3 regions of the Pseudarthrobacter sp. 1C304 genome follow, and region 3 is predicted to be linked to each of the others. Evidence: riboswitches for the same ligand, from Rfam matches in the RefSeq annotation. Region 3 holds a riboswitch; each other region holds the start of a gene.
The links. A riboswitch is a leader RNA that binds a small molecule or an ion and turns the genes downstream of it on or off. The one in region 3 is predicted to bind S-adenosylmethionine.
Positions count from the first base shown of each region.

Region 1: linked by a shared signal. The riboswitch ahead of ACTWQD_RS04320 (aminotransferase class V-fold PLP-dependent enzyme) and the one ahead of ACTWQD_RS15915 (DUF1737 domain-containing protein) in region 3 are both predicted to bind S-adenosylmethionine.
Region 2: linked by a shared signal. The riboswitch ahead of metX (homoserine O-acetyltransferase MetX) and the one ahead of ACTWQD_RS15915 (DUF1737 domain-containing protein) in region 3 are both predicted to bind S-adenosylmethionine.

Region 1 covers NZ_JBQQCH010000002.1:52,059-61,583, reverse strand. Annotated here, with positions in the region: gene ftsX (permease-like cell division protein FtsX) at 1-602, shown strand, start outside; gene ACTWQD_RS04365 (peptidoglycan DD-metalloendopeptidase family protein) at 628-2,049, shown strand; gene smpB (SsrA-binding protein SmpB) at 2,089-2,559, shown strand; RNA gene ssrA (transfer-messenger RNA) at 2,687-3,055, shown strand; gene ACTWQD_RS04350 (hypothetical protein) at 3,179-3,322, opposite strand; gene ACTWQD_RS04345 (hypothetical protein) at 3,370-3,741, opposite strand; gene ACTWQD_RS04340 (fluoride efflux transporter FluC) at 3,804-4,178, opposite strand; gene ACTWQD_RS04335 (fluoride efflux transporter FluC) at 4,175-4,588, opposite strand; gene ACTWQD_RS04330 (metal-dependent transcriptional regulator) at 4,575-5,288, opposite strand; gene ACTWQD_RS04325 (class I SAM-dependent methyltransferase) at 5,386-6,144, opposite strand; gene ACTWQD_RS04320 (aminotransferase class V-fold PLP-dependent enzyme) at 6,256-7,734, opposite strand; SAM riboswitch class IV at 7,769-7,882, opposite strand; gene ACTWQD_RS04315 (glutamyl-tRNA reductase) at 7,948-9,303, opposite strand; gene hisN (histidinol-phosphatase) at 9,410-9,525, opposite strand, start outside.
Region 2 covers NZ_JBQQCH010000004.1:143,751-153,275, reverse strand. Annotated here, with positions in the region: gene ACTWQD_RS10190 (bifunctional o-acetylhomoserine/o-acetylserine sulfhydrylase) at 1-1,087, shown strand, start outside; SAM riboswitch class IV at 1,163-1,278, shown strand; gene metX (homoserine O-acetyltransferase MetX) at 1,290-2,441, shown strand; gene ACTWQD_RS10180 (MFS transporter) at 2,625-4,007, shown strand; gene ACTWQD_RS10175 (LysR family transcriptional regulator) at 4,154-5,053, opposite strand; gene mmsB (3-hydroxyisobutyrate dehydrogenase) at 5,198-6,100, shown strand; gene ACTWQD_RS10165 (CoA-acylating methylmalonate-semialdehyde dehydrogenase) at 6,127-7,611, shown strand; gene ACTWQD_RS10160 (hypothetical protein) at 7,707-8,273, opposite strand; gene ACTWQD_RS10155 (SGNH/GDSL hydrolase family protein) at 8,346-9,143, opposite strand; gene ACTWQD_RS10150 (alpha/beta hydrolase) at 9,292-9,525, shown strand, end outside.
Region 3 covers NZ_JBQQCH010000009.1:137,944-147,468, reverse strand. Annotated here, with positions in the region: gene ACTWQD_RS15930 (glutamate--cysteine ligase 2) at 1-743, shown strand, start outside; gene ACTWQD_RS15925 (O-succinylhomoserine sulfhydrylase) at 740-1,948, opposite strand; gene ACTWQD_RS15920 (rhodanese-like domain-containing protein) at 1,949-2,371, opposite strand; gene ACTWQD_RS15915 (DUF1737 domain-containing protein) at 2,368-2,637, opposite strand; SAM riboswitch class IV at 2,692-2,806, opposite strand; gene ACTWQD_RS15910 (aminodeoxychorismate lyase) at 2,967-3,926, opposite strand; gene cls (cardiolipin synthase) at 4,019-5,494, shown strand; gene pabB (aminodeoxychorismate synthase component I) at 5,762-7,804, opposite strand; gene ACTWQD_RS15895 (low molecular weight protein-tyrosine-phosphatase) at 7,801-8,379, opposite strand; gene ACTWQD_RS15890 (dihydrofolate reductase family protein) at 8,478-9,041, opposite strand; gene ACTWQD_RS15885 (S1C family serine protease) at 9,179-9,525, shown strand, end outside.

The DNA of each region.
Region 1 (9,525 bases), on a different contig from region 3:
CCAAGGACGACGCGTACAAGCACTTCAAGGAGCAGTTCTCCAATTCCCCGATTGTCGACTCGGTGACTCCGGACCAGCTCCCGGCCTCCTTCCGGATCAACATGAAGGACCCGGAGAAGTACCAGATTATCAGCGAGACTTTCTCCTCGCAGGCCGGCGTGGAGACCGTGATCGACCAGCGCCAGTTGCTGGAGCGGCTGTTCTCGGTCATGAATGCCGCCTCGCTGGTGGCCGTCAGCGTTGCCGGTGTGATGATTGTCTGCGCCATTTTGCTGATCGCCACCACCATCCGGCTCTCGGCGTTCAGCCGCCGCCGGGAAACGGGGATCATGCGTCTGGTGGGCGCCTCGAAGATGGTGATCCAGCTGCCGTTTATCCTCGAGGGCGTCATCGCGGCCGTGATTGGCGCGGCCCTGGCCTCGGCAACGCTGTGGGCCGTGGCGCACTTCTTCCTCGGCGGTTACCTGTCGCAGCAGTATCCGGACACTGCCTTCATCTCCGCAGGTCAGACGCTGATCCTGGCGCCGGCGCTGATAGGGCTCGGGGTTCTCCTTGCCGGGGTATCATCACTCCTGACCCTGCGTCGATACTTGAAGGTCTAGCGTGCGCTACGAAAAAGGAATGCCCATGACACCGAGTCCCGGACTCGCCCCGCAGCCGGATCCGGCCCGGCTCCGGCTGGCCGGCCGCCGCAGCCGCGTGGTCAGCGCCGCGCTGGCACTGGTGCTGGCGGCCAGCATGGGCGCATCGGCCCCCGTGGCATCCGCCGACACCCTCGAGGACCAGCAGGCCGCGCTCCGGGACGAGGCGGCGAAGGTCCAGCATTCCCTCGAATTCGTGGACTCCCGGATCGCCCAGGCAGCCTCCGACCTGGTGGTGTACCAGGGCCAGCTGCCCGGTGCGCAGCAGGCCCTGCTCGAAGCCCAGGGCCGCGTGGCCAGTGCGGTCAAGGAATCCGAAGCCCTCGCAGCGCGGGTGGACCTGGCCCAGCAGAACAAGGCCAAGCTCACCCAGCAGCTGGAGACCGACAAGCAGAAGATCGCCGACACCAAGAAGCTGATCGGGCAGATCGCCACCCAGGCCTATAAGTCCGGCGGTGTGCCCTCCAACCTCTCGCTGTTCTTCGGGTCCAACAACGGCGGCAGCCTCACGGACACCATCGACCTGGCCGACCAGGCGATGCGCAGCCAGAACGCCGCGATGGACAAACTGACCCAGCAGAACGCCACCAACGTCAACTCCCAGGCCCGGCTTGAGGCTGTGGAAACGGAGATCAAGGACCTCAAGGCCAAGGCCGACGCCGCCCTGGCGCGGGAGCAGGCCGCCCGCGACGAGGCGGAGTCCAAAAAGGCGCAGGTGGACAAGCTCATCGCCGACACCACCCGCCTCGACGCCGAACTCCAGGCCGCCAAGCCCGGAATCCAGACCCAGCTGGCGCAGGTGAAGGCCCAGCAGGACGCGGTCGCGGCGGAAATCGCCGAACGGGACCGCAAGCTGCGCGAAGCCTGGGAAGCCGAGCAGCGCCGGATTGCCGAAGCTGCCGCTGCCGCAGCCGCGGCTGCGGCCCGTGCCCAGGGCCAGGTCAAGCCCCCGGCTCCGTATGTCCCAGCCCCGCCCGGGCCGCCGTCCGCGTTCGGGCTGCGGCACCCCTTCAACGGTGTCCGGATCAGCTCGGGCTTCGGATGGCGCGCAACGCCGCCGGGAACCATCGACTTCTACGGCCAGGGCGGCTACATGCACACCGGCATCGACTTTGCCGCGGCCTGCGGCACGCCCGTTTACGCCGCGGCGGCCGGCAAAGTCTTCTCCGCCGGCTGGGCCAACGATGGCGGCGGCAACAACGTGAAGATCTCCCACGGCGTAGTGCAGGGCAACTCGCTGACCACGGTCTACTACCACAACGTCAGCGTGACGGTATCGCCCGGGCAGCAGGTCAGCCAGGGCCAGCTGATCGCCTACTCGGGAACCACCGGCAACTCGACCGGCTGCCACTCTCACTTCGAGACCTGGCTCAACGGCCGGGCCGTCGACCCGATGGGCCTGCTCTAAACTGGAACAGACCCGATCCAACGACTGAGGAGTTCTACCGTGCCGAAAGAAAGTGGCCGGAAAGTAGTGGCCACCAACCGCAAGGCCCGGCACGACTACCACATTCTCGACACCTACGAGGCCGGCATCGCGCTCATGGGGACGGAAGTAAAGTCTCTCCGCGAGGGCCACGCCTCCATGGTGGACGGCTTCTGCACCTTCTACAACGACGAGCTGTGGATGGAGGGCATCCACATTCCCGAGTATCACCAGGGGAGCTGGACCAACCATGCTGCGCGCCGCCGTCGGAAGCTTCTGCTGCACCGCGAGGAGCTCACCAAGATCTCGCACAAAATCCGTGAGTCAGGCTTCACCATCGTCCCGCTCCAGCTGTACTTCGTGGACGGCCGGGCCAAGGTGGAGATCGGCGTCGCCCGCGGCAAGAAGGAATACGACAAGCGGCAGACCCTGCGCGAGCAGCAGGACAAGCGCGAGGCGCTGCGTGTCATGCGGGAGCGGAACCGGCGCTGACGAACCGCCGGAGGGGCCGGGAATGAATCCGGAGTACCTTGCGTTATGATTGATAGTCCGGGAAGGATCCGAAGGATCCGGACCGGGCTGAAGTAAAATAGAAGTTGGTTAGTTGGTAACAAAATACGGGGATGATCGGTTTCGACGATGTTAGTCGCGACAGGTGAAGCGGGCCGAGGATGCAGAATTATCTCGTAAACGCTGTCTGCAAACCAATAAGTGCCGAATCAAAACGCACTGACTTCGCTCTTGCTGCCTAAGCAGTAAGACAGTCCGTCAGCCCGAGGTTGCTATTGCCCCGGATCCTGGCGTCATTTAGATAGCCACTGCTGTTTACCCCCGTCACCGGGGTGAACGGGACTCTTTGGTGACTGGGCCCGGATCGGCCAGCTGTTTGCAGCATGGCCGGGGCCGAGAAAATCCGACGCAAACTGCGCCCGGAGAAGCCCTGACAACACGACATCGGACGGGGGTTCAATTCCCCCCATCTCCACCATCGGAGCACTGGAAACGGTGCTTCACCCCGTAGAGCAAAGCAAAAAGGCCGGAAGCATCAGCTTCCGGCCTTTTTGCTGTGCCGGTGCGGCTGCACACGCGGGGGCCCGGTACCGGGCAACTCCTAGTGCGTACCGCGCTTCTTGATGTGGGCAACCGGGTCCGCGTGCGTCTCCGCGATGTTCTTGGACTTCTTCTCGGCGCGTTTTTCCTTGATGGTTTTGACCGGCTTTTTTACCGAACTCCGGTGCGGTGTTTTGTCAGGCATGGTGGGCGCTCCCTCACAGGGGGCCGGGGTGGCCCCGTGATATTAAGTTACGCCTCGGGCACCGCAACGTCCACGATGCCGACGAACCGGCTGCCCACGCCCTCATACTCGCTGCGGACCAGCCCGGCGCCCACGGCGGGAACGTCATGCGGGGCGTGGTGCGCGCAGCACACGTAGGTGAAGTCCGGCCACCATTTCTTCGGCCGGGCCGCCTCGGAGAAGCCGCAGACGGCGCAGGTCAGCTGGACCCAGACCGGGCGCTTGCCCGTCCGGTTGGCCTTGGACTGCACCAGCCAGGCCGGCGGGTTGTCGAGGAATTCTGCGAGTTCGGCCTCGCTCAGGCGGGACGGGATGCCGTGACGGTGCGCCATTTCCAGCGGAATATCGAGGATCTGGGCTGCTTCGCGTCGGGTAACCATCCTTCAACGATACGTGATGGGACGGGCCCCGACGTGCCCCGGGGCACCCGTCACCGGGCCCCTTACCGTCCGGTCAGTGCCAGGCCAAGCGCTGCCGCCGCCAGGCCCAGTGCCAGGTTCGCGGCAACGTTAAGGGCGGCCGCCCGGTACCGGTTTTCGGCCGCCAGCCGTACGGTGGCGGTGGTCCAGGAACTGAAGGTGGTGAGCCCGCCCGCGAGCCCCGTCGCGATGCCCGCGTGCCATTCGGGGCCCAGGCCCAGCTGGCCGGTCGCCCCCATCGCGACGCCGATGATGAAGGAACCGGTCGCATTGACGGCCAGCGTGGCCCAGGGCCAGTGCGGATGCCGCCCCGGATGGTGGGCAAACCAGGAGTCGACGGCGAAGCGCAGCAGGGCGCCCACGACGCCGAAGACCCCCACCAGCAGCGGCGTGATCATGGTGCACCGCCGCCCAGGTCGGCCAGCGCCTTGCCGGTTTTCCAGCCGGCGGCCGCCGCGCCGAGCCCCAGGACCAGTGAAAGCACCAGGTAGGCCACCCAGCTGGCATGGAGGCCGCTACGGTACAGCTGGTCGACGGCGTACACCACCGCCGAGAACGTGGTGAACGACCCCAGGAGCCCCGGCCCGAGCCCCGCCCGCAGCCAGAAGGCGGTCTTCGGCCGGGCGATCCAGACGGTGGTGAGCGCTGCGAGGACAAAGCTTCCGGCGACGTTGATCGCCAGGGTGGTCCAGGGGATGGCCCCGGCCGTCTCAGGGAAGAGCACGCCGGCTCCGTAGCGCAGTTCCGTTCCGACGAGGCCGCCGACGGCGACTGCCGTCCACGCCCGCCAGCCGTTAGCTGCGCTCAAGGCTGCAGCCCGGATGGGCCGCCGCGCTGTGGACCCACAGGGCGGCGGCGACTTCTTCCGCCAGGTCGAACTCGCGCCCTGCCCCGCCGGAGCCGATGCGCACCACCAGGGCGCCGCCGAAGGGCTTGCGGCCCAGAACCTCAACGTCGTCGTCCAGTGCGATCTCCTCGGCGGAAAGGTAGCGCAGCAGCTCGGGGTTGTCGTCGCTGATCCGGGTGATGAGGCCGGTGTGGCCTTCGTCGAGTTCGCTCATCCGGTGGGCCGCGGGCATGTGCACGGAGCCGTCCGCGGCAGGGATCGGGTCGCCGTGGGGATCCCGCACCGGGTTGCCGAGCTTGGCGGCCATCCGGTCAATGAACGTGTCAGACACGGCGTGTTCCAGCAGCTCGGCCTCGTCGTGGACTTCGTCCCAGCGGTATCCGAGTTCGCGGACGAGGAAAGTCTCTATGAGCCGGTGCCGCCGGACCATGGACAAGGCCAGCCGCACGCCGTCGGCCGTGAGGGTGATGGCGCTGTACGGCTGGTGGTCCACCAGGCCCTGGTCCTTGAGCTTCCGGACCATCTCGGATACCGAGGAGTTCGCGACGCCGAGGCGCTGGGCCAGCTGTGTGGAGGTGATGGGCTTGTCCTGCCACTCCGTGAAGGAGTAGATGACCTTGACGTAGTCCTCGATCGAGGAGGAGGGCGGGCTGGTCTTCACAGCGTCCAGCCTACCGTCAGGCGGCGCCGGAGAAGGCAAGCCACAGCAGGACGGGGTTGGCGGTCACTGCCAAGACCGAAACCAGATCCCAGCCGGTTCAGGCCCGGACGGCCCGCCAGCTCTGTGTCAGGTATGGAAGCAGGAGGACGTCCCCCGGGCGGTGGCCCAGGTGCTCGTGCAGATACCAGTCGAGGTTGCCCAGCACCTTGGCGCGGACCGCGTCGCTGGCTGCCAGATAGTAGCTGCGCGACTTGGTCAACTCAATGATGTCGGCGGTGCGCACCGGGTCCTCCCAGCGGGTGAGGTGGCTGTCGAGCCCCGTAAATTCCGGACCGAGCGGCGGCCGGAAGTGCGGCTTGTGCACATCCCCGGCGTGCATGATGCGGGAAAGCCGGTGCACCCAGGGCACCGAGGTGTCCAGCTGGTTCCAGACCAGGCCCAGGACGCCGTGCGGGCGGAGGATCCGGGCGATCTCGGTACTGGCCAGCAGCGGATCGCACCAGTGCCAGGCCTGGGCAACGGTAACGACGTCGAACGCCGCGGCGGGCAGCCCCGTCTGTTCGGCAGTGCCTTCGACGGCGGCCACGCCGGGGAGCGCCCGCCGGAGCTGTTCCAGCATGTCGGCGGAGGGGTCCACCGCCACGGTGTGCAGGCCGCGTCCGGCCAGCAGCGCGGTGAACTTCCCGGTGCCGGCGCCCAGGTCCGCTGCGTCGTGCGCGCCGGCGGGGATCAGCCAGTCCGCCGAGTCGCTGGGGTAGCCCGGGCGGACGCGGTCATAGTGCTCCCCGCCGTCCTGGAAGCTCTGACCCAGCTCGTGGCGCCGTTCGTGATGCAGTTTGGGGCCGCCGCGTGCCACGGGCGCTCTCCTTCGGCAGGTCCGGATGGGTACCTTTCGAATTTACCGCACCTTTTTCACACCCTGCCATGGAACGGCGGTCATACCGCGGGAACATCAGCCTGCGGGGTGTCAGTTTTGCGAGCAGGGGGCGGCGCCGGCCGTCCCGGGTGTGTTGGGCGCCCAGTGCGGGTAGCTGCGGGTGTCGTTGGCGGGCACCCAGCGCCCGGAGTCCACCACGTAGTCCCAGCCGAGGCCGGACTGCCGCAGTTCCTGGATCCCCGCGAGCAGCCGCTGGGCGTCCTCCAGCCGGGACCCGAGCCCGAAGCTGGCCCGCAGGGAGCCGGAGGGAAGTCCCAGGCGCCGGAGCAGGGGGTGGGCGCAGAACCGGCCGTCGCGCAGGCCGATGCCGTGTTCCGCCGACAGGTACGCCGCCACCAGGCCGGCATCGTAGCCTGCCACGGAGAAGTTGACGACGCCGATCGTGCCCGTGCCCGGCCCGTTACCGGGACCACTGGCGGGACCACTGCCTGCCGGCGCATCGAAGGTGGCGCTGTCCGAAAAGATCTGGTGGACCGTCACCCCGTCGATCCGGTCGAGGCCCTCGACCAGGAAGGACCGGATGGCGTTCTCGTGCGCGTGCCACTGGTCCTGGTCCAGGCCGGCCACCACCTGGGTGGCCCGGGCCAGCGTGGCGGCGCCCAGCACATTGGGTGAGCCCCCTTCGTGCCGGGCCGGGCCCGTGGTCCAGCTGACGGTGTCGAGGCGGGCGTCCTGCACGGCGCCGCCGCCGGCCAGGTGCGGGGTGCCGGCGTCCAGCCAGTCGGGACGGCCCACCAGGACCCCCGCACCGAACGGCGCGTAGAGCTTGTGGCCGGAGAAGGCGAGGTAGTCGACGTCGTCCGCGGCAATGTCGATCCGCCGGTGCGGGGCCAGTTGTGCGGCGTCCACGACGATCCGGGCGCCGTACTCATGGGCCAGGGCGGCCAGGGCCCGGACCGGCAGGACCTCGCCGGTGACGTTGGAGGCGCCGGTGACGGCCAGGAGACTGACGCCGCCGTGGGCGAGTTCGCCGCGGAGCAGTTCCAGCGTCCCGGCGAGGGTCGGCGCGGCGATGACGCTGCGGTGCGGCACCCGCTGCCAGGGCAGGAGGTTGGCATGGTGTTCGATGTCGAGGTACAGCACCTCCCCGGTGGGCTCACCGCCGCCGGCGGCGGGAAGGCAGCCAGCCAGCAGGTTCAGGGAATCGGTGGTGTTCCGGGTGAAGATCACCGCATCGTCCGGCCGCCCGCCCACGAAGTCGCGGACGGTCGTGCGGGCGTTTTCGTAGACGGAGGTGCTGATCTGGGAGGCGTAGCCGGCCCCGCGGTGGACGCTGGCGTAGTAGGGCAGGATCTCGTTGAGGTAGGCCGAGACGACGGACAGGGCCGGGGCGGACGCGCCGTAGTCCAGGTTGGCGTACCGGACGTGGCCGCCCTGGATCAGCGGTGCCTGGATCTCGGCCCCGGTGACAGCGGCGAGCGGCTGGCGGGCGACGTCGAACCGCGCATCGGACGGGGCAAGGCCGCCGGCCTGGAGTGCGGCAGGGGCAGGGAAAGTGGCAGTAGTCATGGGACCTCGCTGGAAAAGGACCCCACGCACCGGGGATCCGCGCTTGCCGGGTCCGCTCCGGACCGGCCAGGTCGTCACCCGGGGCACCCCACCGCGAATGGAGGGTTGCCGGCCAGCAAACCGGGGTTTAGCGCTGGCACTCGTGACCTGTTCTCGAGCCTAGGACAATCGCTCTTCCGGCGGAAAGGCGCGCTCTGATTATGAAGCGGTTTGTTACGCCGGAACCCCCGGCGTCTGCGCGGCGGCCGCAATGCTGAGGCCGAACAGCGCGTCCAGCGCCGCCGTGTAATCGTCCTGCCGGCCGGCGGCGGCGAGTTCCCGGGCGCGCAGCGTCGGGGCATGCAGCAGCCGCCGCACCAGGTGCCGCAGGGCGCGGTTAACCTCCTCCGCCGGGACGTCCCCGCCGTGCCGTGTGCTGACGCGATCCATTTCGCTGCGGAGGAGCCCCTCGAGGTGCCCGCGCAGGGCGACGACGGCGGCATCCGCCCCGCGGACGGCGTCCAGTTCGTTGAAACGGCAGGCGGCCTGCCGGACCAGCGCCCGGGCTGAGCGGAGGGCCTCGGCGTCCGCCGGGGGAGCGCTGCGGTGGACCGAGTCCAGCGTGATGACCTCCACCCCGGGCAGGTCCGCCATGCGGGGGTCAAAGTCATGGCTGGGTGCCAGGTCGATGACGGTGAGGGGATGCGCCGCGTCCGCGCGCCACCGGCCGAGGGCGGCGGCGTCGATGCGGGCTCCCGCCCCGCTGCAGCCGATGAGGAGGTCGGCGTTGGCAACTGCCGTGGGCAGGTCGCTGGCGGAGAGTGCGCGGCCGCCCCTGGCCGCGGCGAAGGCCTCTGCGCGGCCGGAGTGGGAGAAGACGGAGACGGCGGAGCATTTCCGGTTCCTCAGCAGTTCCGCCAGGCAGCCGGCATAGGCGCCCGTTCCGACGAGGACGGTGGACGCCCCCGCGATCCCGGACGGCCTGGTCCCGGCGGCTAGGTCCAGGGCAACGGAGGCGATGGAGGCGCCTGCGCTGCTGAGTGCCGTCTGCGCCCCCACGTCCTTTGCCGTGCGGGATGCGGCCTGGAACAGCCGGTCCAGCCGGCCGCTGGACGTTCCGGCGGCCTGCGCCGCGGCCAGCGCCCGCCGGACCTGGCCGGCCACCTCGCGTTCACCCACCACCACCGAGTCCAGGCCGGCGGCCACGGCCAAAAGATGTTCGGCGGCCGCGGCCCCTTGGAGTTCCCCGAAGAGGGCCGACACGAGGTTCCGGGGCAGCCCCGAGCAGCGGTGGATCGCGCCGAGGACATCTGCCCGGGCGGCCGCACGCGCCGCCGCGGCGGTGACATCGCAGTAGATTTCGAACCGGTTGCAGGTGGCGAGGACCACGGACGCGGCCACGGCTGTGCTGCCGGCGACAAGGTGCGGTGCGAGCCCGGCGGCCGCCGCGTGCAGGGCCGCGGCTGATTCGAGGTCCAGGTCCCGGTACTTCGCCACCAGCACCAGCAGCGCCGGCCCGGTTCCGGGTGCCCCGGCTGCCCCGGCTGTTGCGGCAGCGCCGCGGACCGGGGCGTGAACGGTGTCAGACAAGGCTGCTCTCCTCCCAAAAAGATGCCCTACCTTGGCGGCGGGCTGTGGGGCCGCCGTCGAGGACAGGCTCCTATGGGGAGGTTGGGGAATCCTTGGAGGTGGTGAGCTAGAGGAGGTCGTCCAGTCCCGGGTTGAGGCGCTTGAGGACCTCGGAGTGCAGGATGGAATTGGTGGCGAGGGCGTTGCCGCCGAAGGGGCCGTCCTCGCCGTCGAGGGAGGTGA
Region 2 (9,525 bases), on a different contig from region 3:
GCTCGCGGCGCTGCTGCTGAGCTCGGGGCAGGCCGCGGAGACCTTCGCGATCCTGAACATCGCCGAGGCCGGCGACCACATCGTGGCCAGCCCCAGCCTCTACGGCGGCACCTACAACCTGCTGGCACACACGCTGAAGAAGTTCGGCATCTCCGTAACCTTCGTCGAGGACCCGGACAACCTGGCGCAGTGGCGCGACGCCGTGCAGCCCAACACCAAGCTGTTCTTCGGCGAGGTGGTCTCCAACCCCCGCCAAGACGTGCTGGACATCGGGGGCATCTCGGCGGTGGCGCACGGGGCCGGCGTTCCGCTGATCGTGGACAACACCCTCTCCACGCCGTACCTCATCCGGCCGATCGAGTGGGGCGCGGACATCGTGGTGCACTCCGCCACCAAGTACCTCGGCGGCCACGGCGCCGCCATTGCGGGCGTCATTGTGGACTCCGGCAACTTCGACTTCGGCAGGGACCCGGAGCGGTTCCCCGGCTTCAATACCCCGGACCCCACCTACAACGGGCTGGTCTACGCCCGGGACCTCGGCGCGGACGGGGCCCTTGGCGCCAACCTCTCCTTCATCCTCAAAGCCCGCGTCCAGCTGCTGCGCGACCTTGGCTCGGCGGTCTCGCCGTTCAACGCCTTCCTGATCGCCCAGGGCATCGAGACCCTGAGCCTGCGCATGGAACGGCACGTCGCCAACGCCACCCGGGTGGCTGAATGGCTCGAGGCCAGGGACGACGTCGAATCGGTCGCCTATGCGGGGCTGCCATCGAGCCCCTGGTACGAACGCGGGCGCCAGTACGGCCCCCGGGGCACCGGCGCCGTCGTGGCCTTCAACCTCGCCGGGGGAGCGGAGGCAGGCAAACGCTTCGTCGATGCCCTGGAGCTGCACTCCCACGTGGCGAACATCGGCGACGTGCGCTCGCTGGTCATCCACCCGGCGTCGACCACCCACAGCCAGCTCTCGGCGGAACAGCAGGCGGTGGCCGGGGTGACCCCGGGCCTCGTCCGGCTCTCCGTCGGCCTGGAACACATCGACGACATCCTGGCCGACCTCGAAGCCGGGTTCCGGGCAGCCAAGGACGCCTAGGCCGGGAGGGGGCAGCCGTCACATGGAAGTCACAATCTTCGCCACATCGCCGCCCTCTTTCGTAAACTCAGTGCAGGTCATGAGTGCCAGCGACAGCCCCGGCTTGCTGGCCGGCAACCCTCCATTTGCGGCGGGGTGCCCCGGGTGAAGACCTGGCCTGCCGGTCAGCTGACGGTGGGCAAGCGCGAAGTTAGGTCTACACATGACGATTGCCGCCACCCGCCAGGGTGCCCCTGCCAGCACCACCACCGCCCTCCCCGCCACAGCGGCGCCGGACGGCACAGTCCAGTACGTCCGGATCGGCGACCTGGAGCTTGAATCCGGTGCCCGGCTGCCGGACGTCACGCTGGCCTACGAAACCTGGGGAACCCTCAACCCGGAGGCCACCAACGCGGTCCTGATCGAACACGCCCTGACGGGGGATACCCACGTCACGCGCGGCGCCAGCGAGGAGCCGGGCTGGTGGGAGCAGCTGGCCGGCCCCGGCGCCCCCGTGGACACGGACAAGTACTTCGTCGTCTCGATCAACATTCTGGGCGGCTGCTACGGCTCCACCGGGCCGTCGACGGCGGCGCCGGACGGCCGGCCCTGGGGCTCCCGGTTCCCGCTGGTCACCCTGCGGGACACGACGGCGGCCGAGGCCAGGCTCGCCGATGCCCTCGGAATCCGCGCCTGGCACGCCGTGCTGGGCGGCTCGCTGGGCGGGGCCCGGGCCCTCGAATGGGCCGTCAGCTATCCGGACCGGGTGCGGCGCTGCGGCGTTTTTTCGGTGGGCGCCAGCAGCACCGCCGAGCAGATTGCCTTCGCCCAGGCCCAGACCCTGGCCATCCGGCAGGACCCGAACTTCAACGGCGGGGACTACTACGGCGGGCAGCAGCCGGAAGCGGGCCTGGCCCTGGCCCGGCGGATAGCGCATATCACTTACCGCTCCGCCGCGGAGCTGGACGGACGGTTCGGCCGGAAGGCCCAGGGCGCGGAGGCCCCGCTGGAAGCCGGCTCCCTCGCCGGGCGCGGGCGCTACCAGGTGGAGAGCTACCTCGACCACCAGGGCAACAAGCTGGTCCGCCGCTTCGATGCGAACAGCTACATTGCCATCACCGAGGCCCTGATGAGCCACGACGTCACCCGCGGCCGCGGCCCCCTTGCGAAGGCACTGGCCCCGGCGACGGCGCAATTCCTGCTGGCCGCCGTCGACTCGGACCGGCTGTATTTTCCCGCGCAGACCCGCGCGCTGGCCGACGCGCTGCCGGGCGAGGTGGCCGTGCACACCATCGAGGCGCCGATCGGGCACGACGGCTTCCTGACCGAGATCGGCCAGCTCAGCAGCCAGCTCAGGCAGCACTTCTTCGGCTAGCCGGGCGTGTGCCGCCGGGGCGCACGTGTGCAATTTTGCAGATGGGCTCTGCACTAATGGCCGTTGAGGCCCAGGGCGTGAGCGTCCATACTCGTTGGGAATGATGCCCCAGTGTCACAAATCACAGGTATCCCATTGCCCAGAGTTCCATAGGGCGTCGACGGAGACGCCAAAGGAGTCGAAATGAGTACGCAAAACGCCGCCGCCAGGCGTCCGGAAGAGGAAGACGTCAAAGCGTCCGGCCTCAAAAAAGTAGTAACGGCCTCCATGGCCGGCACCGTGGTCGAGTGGTATGAATTCTTCCTCTACGCCTCCGCCGCCACCCTGGTCTTCGGCAAGATCTTCTTCCCGAACTCCGGCACCGAACTGGACGGCATCATCGCCGCGTTCCTGACCTACGCCGTCGGCTTCGTTGCACGCCCCATCGGCGGCATTGTCTTCGGCCACTTCGGCGACAAGTTCGGCCGCAAGCAGCTGCTCCAGCTCAGCATCATCCTGGTGGGCGTCTCCACCTTCCTGATGGGCTGCCTCCCCACCTTCCAGCAGATCGGCTACTGGGCTCCGGCCCTCCTGGTCTTCCTGCGCTTCGCCCAGGGCTTCGCCGTCGGCGGCGAATGGGGCGGCGCTGTCCTCCTCGTCGCCGAGCACAGCCCCAGCAAGTCCCGCGGCTTCTGGGCCAGCTGGCCGCAGTCCGCCGTTCCGCTGGGCAACCTGCTCGCCACCGGCGTGCTGTTCACACTCTCCGCCACCCTGTCCTCCGCTGACTTCCTCAGCTGGGGCTGGCGCGTGGCCTTCTGGCTCTCCGCCGTGATCGTCCTGGTGGGCTACTACATCCGCACCAAGGTCACCGACGCCCCCATCTTCCTGGAGGCCCAGAAGGAAGTTACCGAAGAGAAGAAGGGCTACGGCGTCGCCGAAGTGTTCCGCCGCTACCCGCGTGGCGTCTTCACCGCCATGGGCCTGCGCTTCGCGGAGAACATCCTCTACTACCTTGTGGTCACGTTCTCCATCACCTACCTGAAGGTCATCGTCCAGACGGACACCTCCCGGATCCTGCTGCTGCTGCTCGTGGCACACGCCATCCACTTCGCAGTGGTGCCGATGGTGGGCCGCATGTCGGACCGCTTCGGCCGCAAGCCGGTCTACATGGCCGGCGCCATCCTGGGCGGTACCTGGGGCTTCTTCGCCTTCCCGATGATGGACACCAAGAACGACTTCATCATCCTCGCCGCCATCACCATCGGCCTGCTGTTCCACGCCCTGATGTACGCCGGCCAGCCGGCCATCATGGCCGAGATGTTCCCCACCCGGATGCGCTACTCCGGCGTCTCCCTGGGGTACCAGGTCACCTCGATCGTGGCCGGTTCGATGGCCCCGATCATCGCCACGGCCCTGCTGAGCCAGTTCAAGTCCTCGACGCCGGTGGCCATCTACCTGCTCGGCGCCTGCCTGGTGACTATGGTGGCGGTGTACTTCCTCAAGGAAACCCGCGGCGTCTCGCTGCGCGACATTGATGCCGCCGATGCCCAGGGCACCGCGGACCTGCTCGCCGCCTCAAGAAAGTAGGCAAGCAACAGATAAGCAGCACCACCAGCAACGGCAACAGCCCGGGCCCCGCACTGCGGGACCCGGGCTGTTGCCGTTTGGCTCTCGCCCGTCCGTTCGGGCAGAGGCTCTCAGCCCGCCAGGACGGCTCAGCCTGCCAGGACGGCTCAGCCTGCCAGGACGGCCTGGCGGGCGGCAATTTCGGTGCGGACGGCGGCAAGAACGGCCTGGACGGGGGCCGAGCGCAGCGACTCAGCGCGTGCCACCGCCCAGATGGGCAGCTGCCGCTGGAAGTCGTCGGGCAGCACCGGCAGGAACGCGGGGTCGCCCACCACCAGGAAGTTGGGCAGCAGGCCGATCCCTGCCCCGCGACGGACGGCCTCGAGCTGGGCGAAGATGCTGGTGGCCTGGAAACTGGACCGGGGAACGGGAAGCTGGGTGGAGCGGTGGCCCAGTTCGGCGACCTGCAGCGCCGACTCGACGTACGAGACAAAGCCGTGCTGCCGGACGTCGTCGAGCGTTCCCGGCAGCCCGTGCTCCCGGGCGTACTGCGGGCTCGCGTAGAGCCGGAGGAAATAGTTGGACAGGAAGATGGTCTGCGCGTTGCTGACGTCCAGGTTGCCCACCACCACCTCCAGGTCCACTCCGGAACGGTTCTGGCTGACCTTGCGGGTGGCGCTGAGCATTTCAACGTTGAGCAGCGGGTGCTCCCGCTGCAGAAGCACAAGGGCGGGCGCGACGAAGCCGGCGCCGAAGCCGTCCGGGGTGCTGATCCGGACCAGGCCCGAGAGGGCGTCGCCGGACTGCGCGATGCTGCTGGTGAGGGCGCCGAGGGTTCCCTCGATGGCCTCTGCGGCCGCCACCGCCTCGTTGCCGAGGTCCGTCAGTTCCCAGCCGTGCGGGCTCCGCTCGAGTGTCCGCCCGCCCAGCTGCCTGTCGAGGGCCAGGATCCGGCGGGAGATGGTGGTGTGCGTGGTGCCGAGGGTTTCCGCCACGGCGTTGAACCTGCCCAGCCGGGCCACCGTCAGCAGGATCAGCAGATCGTCAGGACTCGGGAGCCGCCTCAGGTCCACCGGCACTCCTTCGGAATCGGGAATGTGCATCCATGCACATACCATCTGTAATTTTTTGCCTTGATTGCACTGTAACAGGGTGTGATGCTGGACACTCAAAGACGCTGGAAAACGACGCAAAGCAAAGGAGCTTATGCCATGGCAGTAATCGCTTGGATCGGACTGGGGAACATGGGCGGGTCCATGTCGGTCAATCTCGCCAAGGCCGGCCACGACGTCCGCGGCTTCGACCTCAACGCCGAGGCCGTGGCCGCCGCGGAGGCAAGCGGCGTCAAACCCGCCGCGAGCATCGCCGACGCCGTCGACGGCGCCGACGTCGTCTTCACCATGCTCCCCAAGGGCGAGCACGCCCGCGCCGTCTACCTCGGCGAGGACGGCGTCCTGGCCCACGCGGACACCCGCACGCTGCTGGTGGATTCCTCCACGATCGACATCGCCTCCGCCCAGGCCCTGCACGACGCCGCCGCTGCCGCCGGCTTCCGCTTCGTCGACGCCCCGGTTTCCGGCGGCATGAGCGGCGCCAGGGCCGCCACCTTGACCTTCATGATCGGCGGCGAAGCCGGCGCCGTGGCCGAGGCCACCGAGTACATCAAGCCGATGGCCGCCAACATCATCCCCACCGGCGGTGCCACCACGGGCCAGGCCGCCAAGATCTGCAACAACCTCATGCTCTTCATCAACCTCGCCTCCACCGCGGAAGGCGCCGTCCTGGCCGACCGGCTCGGGCTGGACAAGCAGGTCTTCTGGGACATCGCGTCCGTCTCCTCCGGCGACAGCTGGGCCCTGCGCACGTGGTACCCGGTGGCCGGCGTGGTCCCCACCGCGGCCTCCAACAACGACTTCGCCCCGACCTTCACCACCGAACTGGCCAACAAGGACATTGGACTGGCCATCAGCGCAGCCCGCGACACCGGCACCCCGCTGGAAATCGGCGAGCACGTCCAGCAGCTTTTCCAGCGCCTGATCGACTCCGGCCAGTCCGGCATCGACTGCTCCGCGATCGTCAAGCTGGTCGACGGCTCCCTCGACGCGGCCAAGTAGCCCCCTTTCTGAGAAAGAGAACTCCCATGGAACGCATTCCGCACTTCATCAACGGCGCCCTGGTGTCCGACGCCGAGCGCTATGGCCCGGTGTTCAACCCGGCCACCGGCGAACAGGAAAAAGAGGTGGCACTGGCCTCCGCGGCCCGTGTCGAGGAGGCCATCGCCGCCGCCCGCGCCGCCCTCCCCGGCTGGCGCGCCACCAGCCTCGCCAAGCGCACCAACATCTTCTTCAAGGTCCGCGAACTGCTGATGCAGCGCCGGCCCGAACTGGCTGCCCTGCTGACCAGCGAACATGGCAAGGTCCTCTCCGACGCCGAGGGCGAGATCACCCGCGGCCTGGAGAACATCGAATTCGCCACCGGCCTGTCCCACATGCTCAAAGGTGAGCGCTCCGAGCAGGTGGCCGGCGGCGTCGATGTCCACTCCGTCCGCCAGCCGGTGGGCGTGGTTGCCTGCATCACGCCGTTCAACTTCCCGGCCATGGTGCCGCTGTGGATGATCGGCAGCGCCCTGGCCTGCGGCAACACCGTGCTGCTCAAGCCCAGCGAGAAGGACCCGTCCTCGGCGAACTTCATTGCGCAGGTGTTCGCCGAGGCCGGGCTGCCCGCCGGTGTGCTCAACGTGGTGCACGGTGACAAGGAAGCCGTGGATGTCCTGCTGGAGCACCCGCACGTCAAGGCCATCAGCTTCGTCGGTTCGACGCCGATCGCCCAGTCCATCTACAAGCGCGCCGCCGACCACGGCAAGCGCGTGCAGGCCCTCGGCGGGGCCAAGAACCACATGGTGGTCCTGCCGGACGCGGACCTGAACATGGCCGCCGACGCCGCCGTCTCGGCAGCCTACGGCTCCGCCGGGGAACGCTGCATGGCAGTCAGCGTGCTGGTGGCTGTCGGGAACATCGCCGATGACCTGGTCGAGGCCATCACCACCCGGATGGCCACGCTCAAGATCGGCCCCGGCACGGACCCCGCCTCGCAGATGGGCCCGCTCATCACGGCCGAACACCGCGACAAGGTGGCCTCCTACGTCGCCGGCGCGGCGCAGGAAGGCGCCACCGTGGTGGTGGACGGCCGGGACCAGGCCTTCGACTCGAACGGCTTCTTCATCGGCGTCAGCCTGGTGGACCACGTCAAGCCCGGCATGAAGGTCTACGACGACGAAATCTTCGGCCCGGTCCTGTCCGTGGTCCGCGTCGAGACCTACGCCGACGCCGTCCAGCTGGTCAACGACAACGAGTTCGGGAACGGCGTGGCCATCTTCACCCGCGACGGCGGCGCCGCGCGGCAGTTCGAATTCGACGTCGAGGCCGGCATGGTGGGCGTCAACGTGCCCATCCCGGTTCCGGTGGGGACCTTCTCCTTTGGCGGCTGGAAGAACTCGCTCTTCGGCGACACCCACATGTACGGCCCGGAAAGCATCCGCTTCTACACCCGCGGCAAGGTGGTCACCACCCGCTGGCCGGACCCGTCCACCTCGGTGATCGACCTCGGCTTCCCCCAGGTCGACTGACCACCCGCCCGCCAAAAGCAACGCGGGGTCACTCCCGGTCCATCAGCGCCTGCTGGATGGACCGGGAGTGACCCCGCGTTGTTGTGTCTGGGAGGTCAGCCCTTCATGATCTCGTCGCGCTGGGCCATGTAGTCCTCCATGGTGATCTCGCCCCCGCTGTACTTCTGGTCCAGTTCGGCGAGCCTGCGTGCCCGGTAGCCCTGCGGGGCCGACGGCGACGGCGGCGGCGGTACCGCGGGGCCCGACGGCATCTGCCCGCCGGGCTGCTGGCCGTCGAACTGCTGCGGCGCCTGCTGCTGGAATGGCTGCGGCTGGTTGCCGGGGTAGCCCGGGCTGTCCTCATAGGGGACGGGGGACTGGTATGGCTGGCCCGGATACTGCTGGTTGGCTGGCGGGGCGGGAGGCCGCGGGGCGCCGAGCTGGCCAAAGGCCCCGAAGTAGTCCCGCTGGGTCATGCCGTCGCGCGGCTGTTTGTTCTGCGGGCCCGGGTAGGGGCCGGCGCCGTAGCCGGGCTGGTCGCCGGGGAACTGCCCGCCCTGGCCCGGGAAGCCGCCCGGCATGCCCTGGTTCTGGTCCCGCCCGCGCACCGACCTTTTGTAGTAGCGCATCGCGATGGGGATCAGGAATGACAAGATGATGATCCAAAGGAACAAGTTGCTCACGGTACCGGGCCTCTCAGGAAGTGTCTCTTCAGCTTAACGCCCACGTTCCGCGCAGCGTGCCCGGGGCAGCGGTCAGGAACGCACCGGCTCCTCGGAGGCCGGCGGGCCCTCGCCCGAGCCGAGCGGCATTCCCGGGCCAAAGACCGGCCCGGGAAGGGGCCGCTTGGCCGTCACGCCGTCGCCGGAGGACCGTTGCCGGATCCGGCGGACCACCCACGGCACAAAGTGCTCGCGGGCCCAGACCAGGTCGCCGGAGCGCGCCTGCCGCCAGCTTTGCTGTGGCAGGGGCTTGGGGGAGAGGGGCTCCAGGGTGTGCTCGACGTTCAGCGAATCCAGCACCATGGCCGCGATGGTGTGATGGCCCAGGGGTGAGAAGTGCAGGCGGTCGGCGTCCCACATCTGGGGATCGCCCAGCTGCCGCAGGGACCACATGTCCGCGATGATGGCGTCGTGCCGGGCTGCGACGGTGCGGAGGTTCTCGTTGTAGATGGCCACTTTGCTGCGCACACGGCTTAGCACCGAGGACCCGGTGTCCGGGCCGTTGAACAGCACCACCGTGGCGCCGGCCAGGCTGAGGATCTGCACCACCGAGTCCAGCTTTTCCGCCAGGGCATCCGGATCCCCGCCGGGACGGATCAGGTCGTTCCCGCCGGCGGACAGCGTCACCAGGTCCGGACGGAGGGACAGGCAGTGTGCCAGCTGCTGGTCCACGATCTGCTGCAGGAGCCGGCCCCGCACAGCCAGGTTGGCATAGGCAAAGCCCTCGTGGCCGCGGCTCAGTTCCTCGGCCACCCGGTCCGCCCAGCCCCGGTGTCCGCCTGGGCTCGCCGGCTCGGGGTCGCCGATGCCTTCCGTGAAGGAGTCTCCCATGGCCACATAGCGGGTCCAGGGGTGGGGGACGGGGTTCTCCGGAAAATTCTCCGCGGCTTGGGTTTCGCTCACCTTTATATCGTGCCCTGTTCCGGCAAACCTACGCCACCGTAGGTTGTTACCTCCGGGTAACTGTAAGAATGGTGCCATGACTTCCGCCGTTGCCTTCCCCGCCCCTGTCGTCCTGTGGTCCAAGCCCGAGGAGGAGCGCGCCGGCAAGCCGCTCCTGGTGTTCCTGCACGGCTACGGCGCCAACGAAGAGGACCTGCTCAGCCTGGCAGAGCTGCTGCCGCAGGAATTCGCGGTGGCCTCGCTGCGCGCTCCGATGGTGTCCGGCGCCGGTTTTACCTGGTTCCCGCTGACCGCGTCCATCGACTACTCC
Region 3 (9,525 bases):
CCCCGGAGGAAGGCGTGGCCGTGATGGACCGGATCCGGGACAAGCTGGCCGTCCTGATCGCCCTGAGCGCCAACTCCCCCTACTGGAACGGTGCCGAGACGGGGTTCGAAAGCTACCGCACGCAGGCCTGGAACCGCTGGCCCGGCTCGGGGCCCACCATGATCTTCGGCAGCCTGCCCATTTACCAGCGGCTGATCACCCGGCTGGTGGACAGCGGCGTCCTGATGGACGAGGGGATGGTCTACTTTGATGTCCGGCTGGCCCGGCATCATCCCACCGTCGAGGTGCGGGTCGCCGACGTCTGCCTCAGGGCGGAGGACGCGGCGCTGATCGCCGTGCTGGTCCGCGCGCTGGTCGAGTCGGCATCGCGGGAATGGAACGACGGCGTCGATCCGGCCCCCGTGCCGACCTTGCTGCTGCGGATGGCCTCCTGGCAGGCCAGCAACTGCGGATTGCGCGGGGAACTGCTGGACTTCGGCACGTTCACCCCGGCCCCCGCCGCGGACGTGGTCCATGCCCTGGTGGACTATGTGGCGCCGGTGCTCGAAGAGCAGGGCGAGCTGGACCTGGCCCGCGAGGGTGTTGCCCGGATCCTCGCCGAGGGCTCCGGGTCCCAGCTGCAGCGGGAGCCGTTCCACCCCGGCGGGCTCGCCGCCGTCGTCGAACGGGCCGTCGAGGTGACCACGGAGGGGACCGCGGCCGCGGAACCGGCTGAGCCCGGATCGGCCGTGGGCGCGCCCTAGACCTGCTTGAGCGCCTGGCCCAGATCGCGGATCAGGTCCTCGGCGTCCTCGAGGCCCACGGAGAGGCGCACCACGCCGTCGCTGAGCCCGATCGCCGCCCGGCCCTCCGGCCCCATGGCGCGGTGCGTTGTGGTGGCGGGATGGGTGATGAGGGACTTCGAATCCCCCAGGTTGTTGGAGATGTCGATGATCCGCAGCGCGTCCAGGAGCGCGAAGGCCGCCTCTTTCGCCGACCGCCCGCCCGAGGGGGAGAGCTCGAAGGTCAGCACCGTGCCGCCGGCCTTCATCTGCCGTGCGGCCAGCTCGTATTGCGGGTGGGACGGTAGCAGCGGGTATCTGACCCACCCGACCGCGGGCTGCGCCTCCAGCCATTCGGCCAGCCGCAACGCGGAAGCGGAGGAGTGGTTGACCCGCAGGGCCATGGTCTCCAGCCCCTTGGCCAGCACCCACGCGTTGAACGCCGAGAGCGCCGGGCCGGTGTGGCGCATCAGTTGCTTGACCGGGCCCTCGATGAACTCCTTGGTGCCCAGAATCGCTCCGCCGAGGACCCGTCCCTGGCCGTCGATGTGCTTGGTGCCGGAGTAGACCACCACGTCCGCGCCGAGCTCCCCGCAGCGCTGCAGCAGGGGAGTGGCAAAGACGTTGTCCACCACCACGGTGGCGCCGGCCGCGTGCGCCAGTTCGCTCACGGCGGCGATGTCCACGATCTCCTGCATGGGGTTCGACGGCGACTCGAAGAAGACCGCCGTCGTGGGTTCCGCCAGCGCCGCACGCCACTGCTCCAGGTCCGGGCCGTCCACAAAGACCGTCTCCACGCCCCAGCGCGGAAGGATCTCGTTGAGGATCACAAAGCACGAGCCGAACAGCGAGCGGGCCGCGACCACCCGGTCGCCGGCGGCCAGGAGGGCGCCGAGGGCGGTGAACACCGCGGACATGCCGGAGGCGGTGGCGAAGCAGGCTTCGGTGCCCTCGAGCAGCCGGAGCCGTTCCTGGAAGGTGGCCACCGACGGGTTGCCGTAGCGGGAGTAGACGAAGCGTTCGTCCTCGCCGGTGAAGGCGCGTTCCGCGGCGGCCGCGGACTCGTAGACGAAGCCTGAGTTGAGGAAGATCGGCTCGGCCGTCTCCTGAAAGCTGGTGCGGTCGAGCCCGCCGCGGACCGCCTGGGTGTCGGCGCTCCAGCCGGCGGCGTCAGGGTTGAAGCTCACTTAGTGCTTTCCGAGGTTGGTGGGCAGGCCGCGGTTCTTCCAGCCGTTGACCGTGCGGTCGCCGTGCCGGTCCGGTTCGCCTTCGAAGCCTTCAAGGACGTTGTAGGAGGTGAAGCCGGCCTCCGTCGCGGCGATGGCGGCGGCCACGGACCGGGCGCCCGAACGGCACAGGAAGACCAGTTCCGTGCCCTGGTCCTCGGGGGCCTGCTGCTTCAACTGCCGCTTCAGCTGTTCTGCGAACTGGGTGTTGGGGATGCCGCCGGCCAGGTTCCACTGGATAAAAAGGGGGTCGTTGCGCGTCGCTTTTGTGTCAGGCATGCCGATGTGCGCCCATTCACCCTCGGTGCGCACGTCCACCAAGATGGCGCCGTCCTCCAGCTTGGCCCACGCCTCCTGCGGGGTGAGGTCCCCGGCGTAGCTCACGCGTGGCCCTCGCCGTCGAACTCAAGATCGTCCACGGCATTGGCGACGGCGGCGTCGGCACTCGCGATCGCCGCCGGCAGCACCACGGCCTGGGCCACGATGACGCTGAGGCCGTTGTACGTGGCGGACGGGCTGCCGTGCAGCACGTAGCCCTCGGCCAGGGCGGCCGAGACGCGCTCGCAGAACGCCCGGTCATCGGGGCCGGTAAACAGGCGGTACGCCAGCTTCTCCTCGGCGGGTCCTGCGGGGGACGGGGCTGGTGCCACGCCGTTTCTATTACTGGAACCAGCGGGTGCGTCAGGCATGACGGATCTCCTTTTCTCTCACGCTTGCAGCTCGAATGGTCGATATGCCGAGTATTCACCTGAGGCACCCCGCCGCGAAAGGGAGGGTTGCCGACCGGCCAGTCAGGGCTTGGCGCCGGTTCTCATTACTCTCCACGAACGTAACACCTGCGACGCGGGCCGGCACCGCCGCAGCCGTCATCTTAAGTAACGGTCCCCGGCCTAACAGCAACGCGGGGTCACCTACGGCCCATCAGGAGGCCCCGGATGGGCGCCAAGTGACCCCGCGTTGCTTTGGAAGGCGGGGAGGGCTACTCGATGGTGGCGTAGAGCGCGTTGAGCTCCTCTGTGAGCTGCCGGCGGAGTTCCGGCGTGCCGATCTCCTTGCCGTCGATGTGGTTCACCGGTGCCAGCAGCCGGATGCTCGAGATCAGCCAGACGGCGTCGGCGTCGAACAGGTCGCGGGGTTCCAGCGGGCCGTAGCCCAGTTCCCAGCCGGCTGCTTTGGCCGCGGTGAACAGCGCCCCTTGCGACGTGCCGGGCAGAATGCCGCTGTCCAGCTGCGGGGTGATGAGGCGCCGGATGGTGCGGACCCCGCCGGCTCCGTCGTCAGAGGTCTCCAGGTGCGCCAGCAGCACGGTCGACGTCGGGCCCTCCAGAACCCGCCCGTCCGCCGAGGTGAAAATGACGTCGTCCGCGCCGTGGGCATGCGCGTACCGGAGCGCGGCCATGTTGACGGCGTAGGACAGGGTCTTGGCGCCCAGGAGCAGCCAGGGGGCGCGCTCGCCGACCTCGCTGTCGTACCCGCGGTCCAGCAGGATGACGTCGACGCCGGTTTCACGCTGCCGTCTGCCTGCCGGGCTGGTGGCGGAAGCCTGGACCCAGCACGTGGGTGAGCCGCCTTCGACGCCGCGGGTCACCAGCAGCTTGACCACCAGCTCGTCGTCGGCCGCCGCACCGGCCGCGGGTGCGGATTGGCTGCGGTACTCGCTGATGGCCGTGGCAATGGCGCGGCGCCAGGCGTCCTGCGCCGGGATGTCGAGCTCCAGCACCCGCGCGGATCCGGCCAGCCGGTCCAGGTGTGCCTGGAGTTTGCGGGGCTGCCCGCCGACGGCCAGCAGCGACTCGAAAACACCGTCGCCGCGGGTGGCGCCCTGGTCCGTCGCCATCAGCTGCGGCTTGGAGGAATCGGCCAGCCGGCCGTCCTGGAACGCGGGGTCGAGGAAGACCAGGACCGTGGCGGGGGCAGGGGCGGCAGCAGCAGGCGTCATGGCTTCAGCTTAGTGCGGCGGCGACGGGTTAGGATTTGAAAGTTGCCCGTTCCGGAACTGTTCCGCGGGTCTGGAACTTGAGGGGTTCGCCTGTGCTGTGGCCGTTTTCGCTGGCGGGGTCGCTCCCGTCCTGGGTGATCCTGATCCTCGCCGTTATCGACCTGGCCATCCGGGTGCTGGCGCTGGGCATTATTCCGGGAAACCGCCGCCCCACCACGGCCATGGCGTGGCTGCTGATCATTTTCTTCGTTCCGGCCGTGGGCCTGGTCCTGTTCCTGCTGTTCGGCAACTTCCGGCTCTCCCGCAAGCGCCGGGCGCAGCAGGAAGCCGTGAACACCCGCGTCCGCGCCGGCACCTCCCAGCTGGCAGCGCCGGAAAGCCAATACGATGGCCCCGAATGGGTGGCGTCCGCGGCCGAACTGAACAAGACTCTGGGCTCGCTGCCCATGGTGGACGGCAACGAAGTGGAGCTCCTGCCGGGCTACCCGGACTCGATCAAGGCGATGGCGGCGGCCGTCCGGGAGGCCGAATCCTTCGTCAACGCCGAGTTCTACATCCTCAGCTCGGACCATGTCACGGACGATCTGCTGACCGCGATGGAAGAGGCCGCGGAGCGCGGCGTCGAGGTCCGGCTCCTGTTCGACCACCTGGGGACCCTGCGTATCAAGGGCTACAGCAAGCTGATCGCCCGGCTCAAGGCCAGCAAGATCCGCTGGCGGCCCATGCTGCCGCTGCGGCCCGTGCACGGCCAGTGGCGCCGCCCGGACCTGCGCAACCACCGCAAGATCATGGTGATCGACGGCGAAATCGCCTTCACCGGCTCGCAGAACCTGATCGAGCCGTCCTACAACAACCCGCGGCACCGCAAGGTGGGCCGCGAATGGGTCGAACTGATGGCCTGCATGCGCGGACCGATCGTCAACACGCTTAACGTCGTCTTCGCCACCGACTGGCTGGGCGAGACCGACGAATCACTGGAGGACCAGCTGGCGCACCGGCCCCAGCTGCACGCCGGCAACATCACGGCCCAGGTGGTGCCCAGCGGCCCCGGGTTCATCACCGAAAACAACCTGCGGCTTTTCAACACGCTGATCTATTCGGCGCAGCACAAAATCTCCATCTGCAGCCCCTACTTCGTTCCGGATGACTCACTGCTCTACGCGGTGACGACGGCGGCGCAGCGCGGCGTCGACGTCGAGCTCTTCGTCTCGGAAAAAGGCGACCAGTTCCTGGTGCACCACGCCCAGCAGTCCTACTACGAGGCGCTCCTGGAAGCCGGGGTGCGGATCTACCTGTACAAGGCGCCGTTCGTGCTGCACGCCAAGCACTTCACCATCGACAACGAAGTGGCTGTGCTGGGCTCCAGCAACATGGACATGCGGTCCTTCTCGCTGAACCTGGAGGTCTCGGTGATGCTTCTGGGCGAGGACATCGTGCGCCGGATCAGCGCCGTCGAGGACACCTACCGGGACATTTCCCGCGAACTGACGCTCGAGGACTGGATGCAGCGGCCCATGGGCGTCAAGTACGTGGACAACGTCGCCCGGTTGACCGCCACCCTGCAGTAGCAACGAGCAACTGCGTTCCGCGGGCCAGCAGGACCAGGTAATCGCAGACGCGAAGAAGGTTGGCGAGAACGTCAAGGACGCTTTCAATCAGAACTAATCCCGACGAAAGACGGCGTCGTTGGGTATTCCTCTGGAGGATATCCGGCGCCGTTTTCGTATGCCCGGAGGGTCGGGACGCCGCGGCCCGGGTGCCGCCCATTCACCACAGATGGCCGCGAAACCACCCCGGATAGCGGCCATTCTCGGCAAATCGATGCATCACCGGAGTCACCCGGGCGGGAACTCGGTGCCCAGCGCCGACAGGACCCCGAAGGCCTTCGTCTGGATCTCGGCGTACTCCTCCTCCGGCGAGGAGTCCGCAGTGATTGCACCCCCGACGCCGAGGCTAAGCCCCGCGCCGCCGTCCGGACCGTCCGTGAGCACCAAGGTCCGGATCGCGACGGCGAGGTCCGTGGCGCCGCTGAGGGAGAAATAGCCGATCGCGCCGGAGTACACCCCGCGGGGCGCGTCCTCGAGCCGGTCCAGGATGGCCATGGTGCTGACCTTCGGGGCCCCCGTCATGGAACCGGCGGGGAAGCAGGCCGCGACGGCCTCGGCCCGCGGCATCCCGGGCCGGAGCCGGGCGTCGACGGTGCTCACCATCTGATGGACCGTGGCGTAGCTTTCGATCGCGCAGAGGCGGCTGACCGATACTGAGCCGGGCAGCGCGAAGTGGCTGAGGTCGTTGCGGAGCAGGTCCACGATCATGATGTTCTCGGCGCGGTCCTTGGGAGAGGACTCGAGGTCCTGCCGGAGCTGCGCGTCCCGGGCGGGGTCGGCGTCGCGGTGCCGCGTGCCCTTGATCGGCTCGGCGCGCATCCCGCCGTCGGCCGCGATCCGCAGGAAGCGCTCGGGCGAGGTGCTCGCCACCGTAAGGTCACCGAAGCGCAGGTAGCTGGCAAACGGGGCAGGGTTCCTCCGGCGCAGCGCCAGGTAGGCCTGGTGCGGGTCCACGGCGCCGGCCGGCAGGTCTGCGGTGAGGGCGGTGGTGAGGCACACCTCGTAGGTGTTGCCCTCGGCAATCTGGTGCTGGGCCTCTTTGATTTTGGCCTTGTAGGCGGCTTCGGAGTCGCGCGCGGTGAAGTCCAGGGAACCGGACCCGGGGACGGAAGGCGCGGGGGCGGAATCCGCGACGGCGGCGCTCGCTGCCTCGGTGACGGCGGTGCGTGCCGTCTCTAGCCAGTCCCCGGCGTCGGGGCCGTCCAGGGCCAGCAGCCAGGCGGTCCGTTCCACGTGGTCCAGCACCACGGCGCGGCCGGCGAACAGCAGGCAGGCGTCAGGCGAGTCGGCCGTGACGTCGCTGCCGCCGGTCTCGCGTTTGAGCTCGTACCCAAGGTAGCCGAGCCAGCCCAGGGTGAACTCGCAGGGGTAGTCCTCGGGACTGCGGACGGCGCGGCGGCCCCAGACGCCGTCCAGCCAGCGGAAGAACGGGCCTTCGGTCCGGACGATGGCGTTGCCGACGCTGACCTCGGTCCGGCCCGAACTGTGGCTGGCCGACTGGCCGGACGGGCCGCCGTCATCCGCCATGATGCTGAAGCGGCTCCGCTCCGCGGCGGCGCCGTCCGGGGCAAGGGAGGAATCGAGCCAGACGGCGTTGGCCGAGCGGCCGAAGAGGGACGCGAAAAGCCGGGCAGGGTCCGGGGCGGAGTCGATCCGTTCGGCGCGGAGTTCCAGGCCGCGGCGTGCGGCCAGTTCGGGGAGCAGGGCGGGGGCAACGGCCGGCAGGTACTGGAGGGCCTGCAGCACTTCCGCCGGCGCGGCGCCGTCGGCAAGGTTGAGTACCCGGACGTCGGCATGGGCCGGGACGTCGTCTGCAGCCAGCCACTCCTGCTCCTGGGCGGCCCACTCATCCCAATAGGGTTCGTAGCTCTCGCCGTCCCGGGCCAGGGCACGGCTGCGCCGGTCCTGTTCGGGCGCGTCGGCCCAGACCACCGCGGACAGGAAGTGCCGGGCGTCGGCCGCGGCGGCGCCCACGCCCTCCACCAGGACAATTTCGGCGGGCTGGGTGGTGCGCGGTTCGCCGTCGTAGTGGGCCTTCCAGTCCCAGCTGACCCAGTGGGCCGGCTCGCCGCGGTGCAGCGGGGCCAGGACCGTGGAGGTGTAGCGTTCGATGCCGGCCGTGAGGCCGTTCCAGCCGGGGTAGATGTCCTCCAGGTGGAAAAGGGACACCTTGTGGTGCTCGCGGAGCCGTGCCGCCAGTTCAATCGCCAGGGTGGTCTTGCCTGCGCCGGAGAGTCCGTCGATGGCGATGATGACGGGTGCGGGACTCATGAAATAGAGCGTACCCGGTGCTGTGCATGGGGTTGATTACTGCCGGGATGCAGCCCGCCCGGCCGGCGCAGAGCGAGCTCGGCCCGGACATGCGCGACGATCCCGGGGACCGCGGCATGGATCAGGTTCCAGGTGACGTCAAAATCCGCGTGACCGCCGTACCAGGGGTCCTCGATGCCCTGGTCCAGCGGGTCCCTGTCTTCAACGGCCGGGTCGAAGCTGCGCAGCATCCGGATTTTGGCCAGGGATGAACTGTCCGGCGCCGCCTGCTGCAGCCAGCCGAAGTGGTCCACGTCCAGGGCCAGGATGAGGTCCCGGTCCTGGAACCATTCCGGCCGCCATTCGCGCGCCACGTGGAGGTCCGAGGGAATGCTGTTCGCGGTGAGCCTGCGGGCGGCGCGGGGGTCGATCGGCCGCCCCGCCTCGTAGGCTGTGGTACCCGCCGAATCAACAACGACGCCGGTCAGGCCCGCTGCGTCGATGGCCTCCGCCAGCATCAGCTCGGCCATCGGGGACCGGCAGATGTTTCCGGTGCAGACCGCGATGATCCGGTACTGGCTCGACAGTGAGGTCATAGTGCAAGCATGAGTCATGCGGTTCCCCCTTGGCTAGTTTCCGGACGGCAACTATTACAGAGTTTGTCACATTTGTTTTCGCTGCTGTCACGCACCTTCTAGCTTCTGGTCTCGTACCTGGTCAGGACCACGCCGCCGGGGAAGGTCCGGGTTTCCACCAGACGCAGATCAATCCAGCGGTCCAGGGCTGGAAAGACCGGCGTGCCGCCGCCCACCAGGACCGGGTGCGTGACCATCAAGTACTCGTCGATCAGCCCGGCCCGCATGGCTGCCGCGGCGAGTGTGGCACCGCCGATGTCCAGGGGGCCGCCGTCGCCGGCCTTGAGCCGGGTGATCTCGGCGACCGCGTCGCCGGTGACCAGGCGGGTATTCCAGTCGACGGTGTTGGTGGTCGAGGAGAACACCACCTTCGGCATGTCCCGCCAGCGGCGGGCGAACTCGATCTGTGCCGGTGTGGCGCCAGGCTGCTGGTCGGCGGTTGGCCAGTGCGGGCTCATCGACTCCCACAATCTGCGCCCGTACAGCGCCAGGCCCGTCGCCCCCACCCGGTCGGACCACCACTGGAACAGTTCGTCGCTCGGCACGCCCCAGCCGAGGTCGCCACCCGGAGCGGCGATGTAGCCGTCCACGCTTACGTTCATGCCGAAGGTCAGTTTGCGCATGGCGCCAGTCTTCCGTGAGGCGGTATTCGCTGTACAGACTGGCGCCGCGCGGGAATCGCCGGGGCAGGAGAAGGGCTATATGGTGACGGGGCCTTCGCCCCTAGCCGGTGGCGGGCGGGGGAGGGAACATGGTGTCCATGGCGCTGGAAACGAACACGCCGCCGCCGGTTTCCGCGGCCGCTGTGGCGGCGCAACGTCCGGTGGAAACGCCGGAAACGCGCCGGTGGATCCGCCGCTACGTGCCCGGCATTTTTCCGCTGCTGGCCATGCTGCTTGCCGCCGCGCTCGCGGGCGCCGGAGCTGCGCTGCTGGTGGCCCGCGCCACCGGCTGGGGGACCGAGACCGTGGTCCGGCAGTACGTGACCGACGGCGGGTCGGTCTCTGACCGTCCCGCCAACGTCAAGGCTCTGCTGGCCGCTGCCCTGCCCGCCGTCGTCTCCGTGAAGGCCACCACCACGCAGTCCAACCCCTTCCTGGCGCCGAG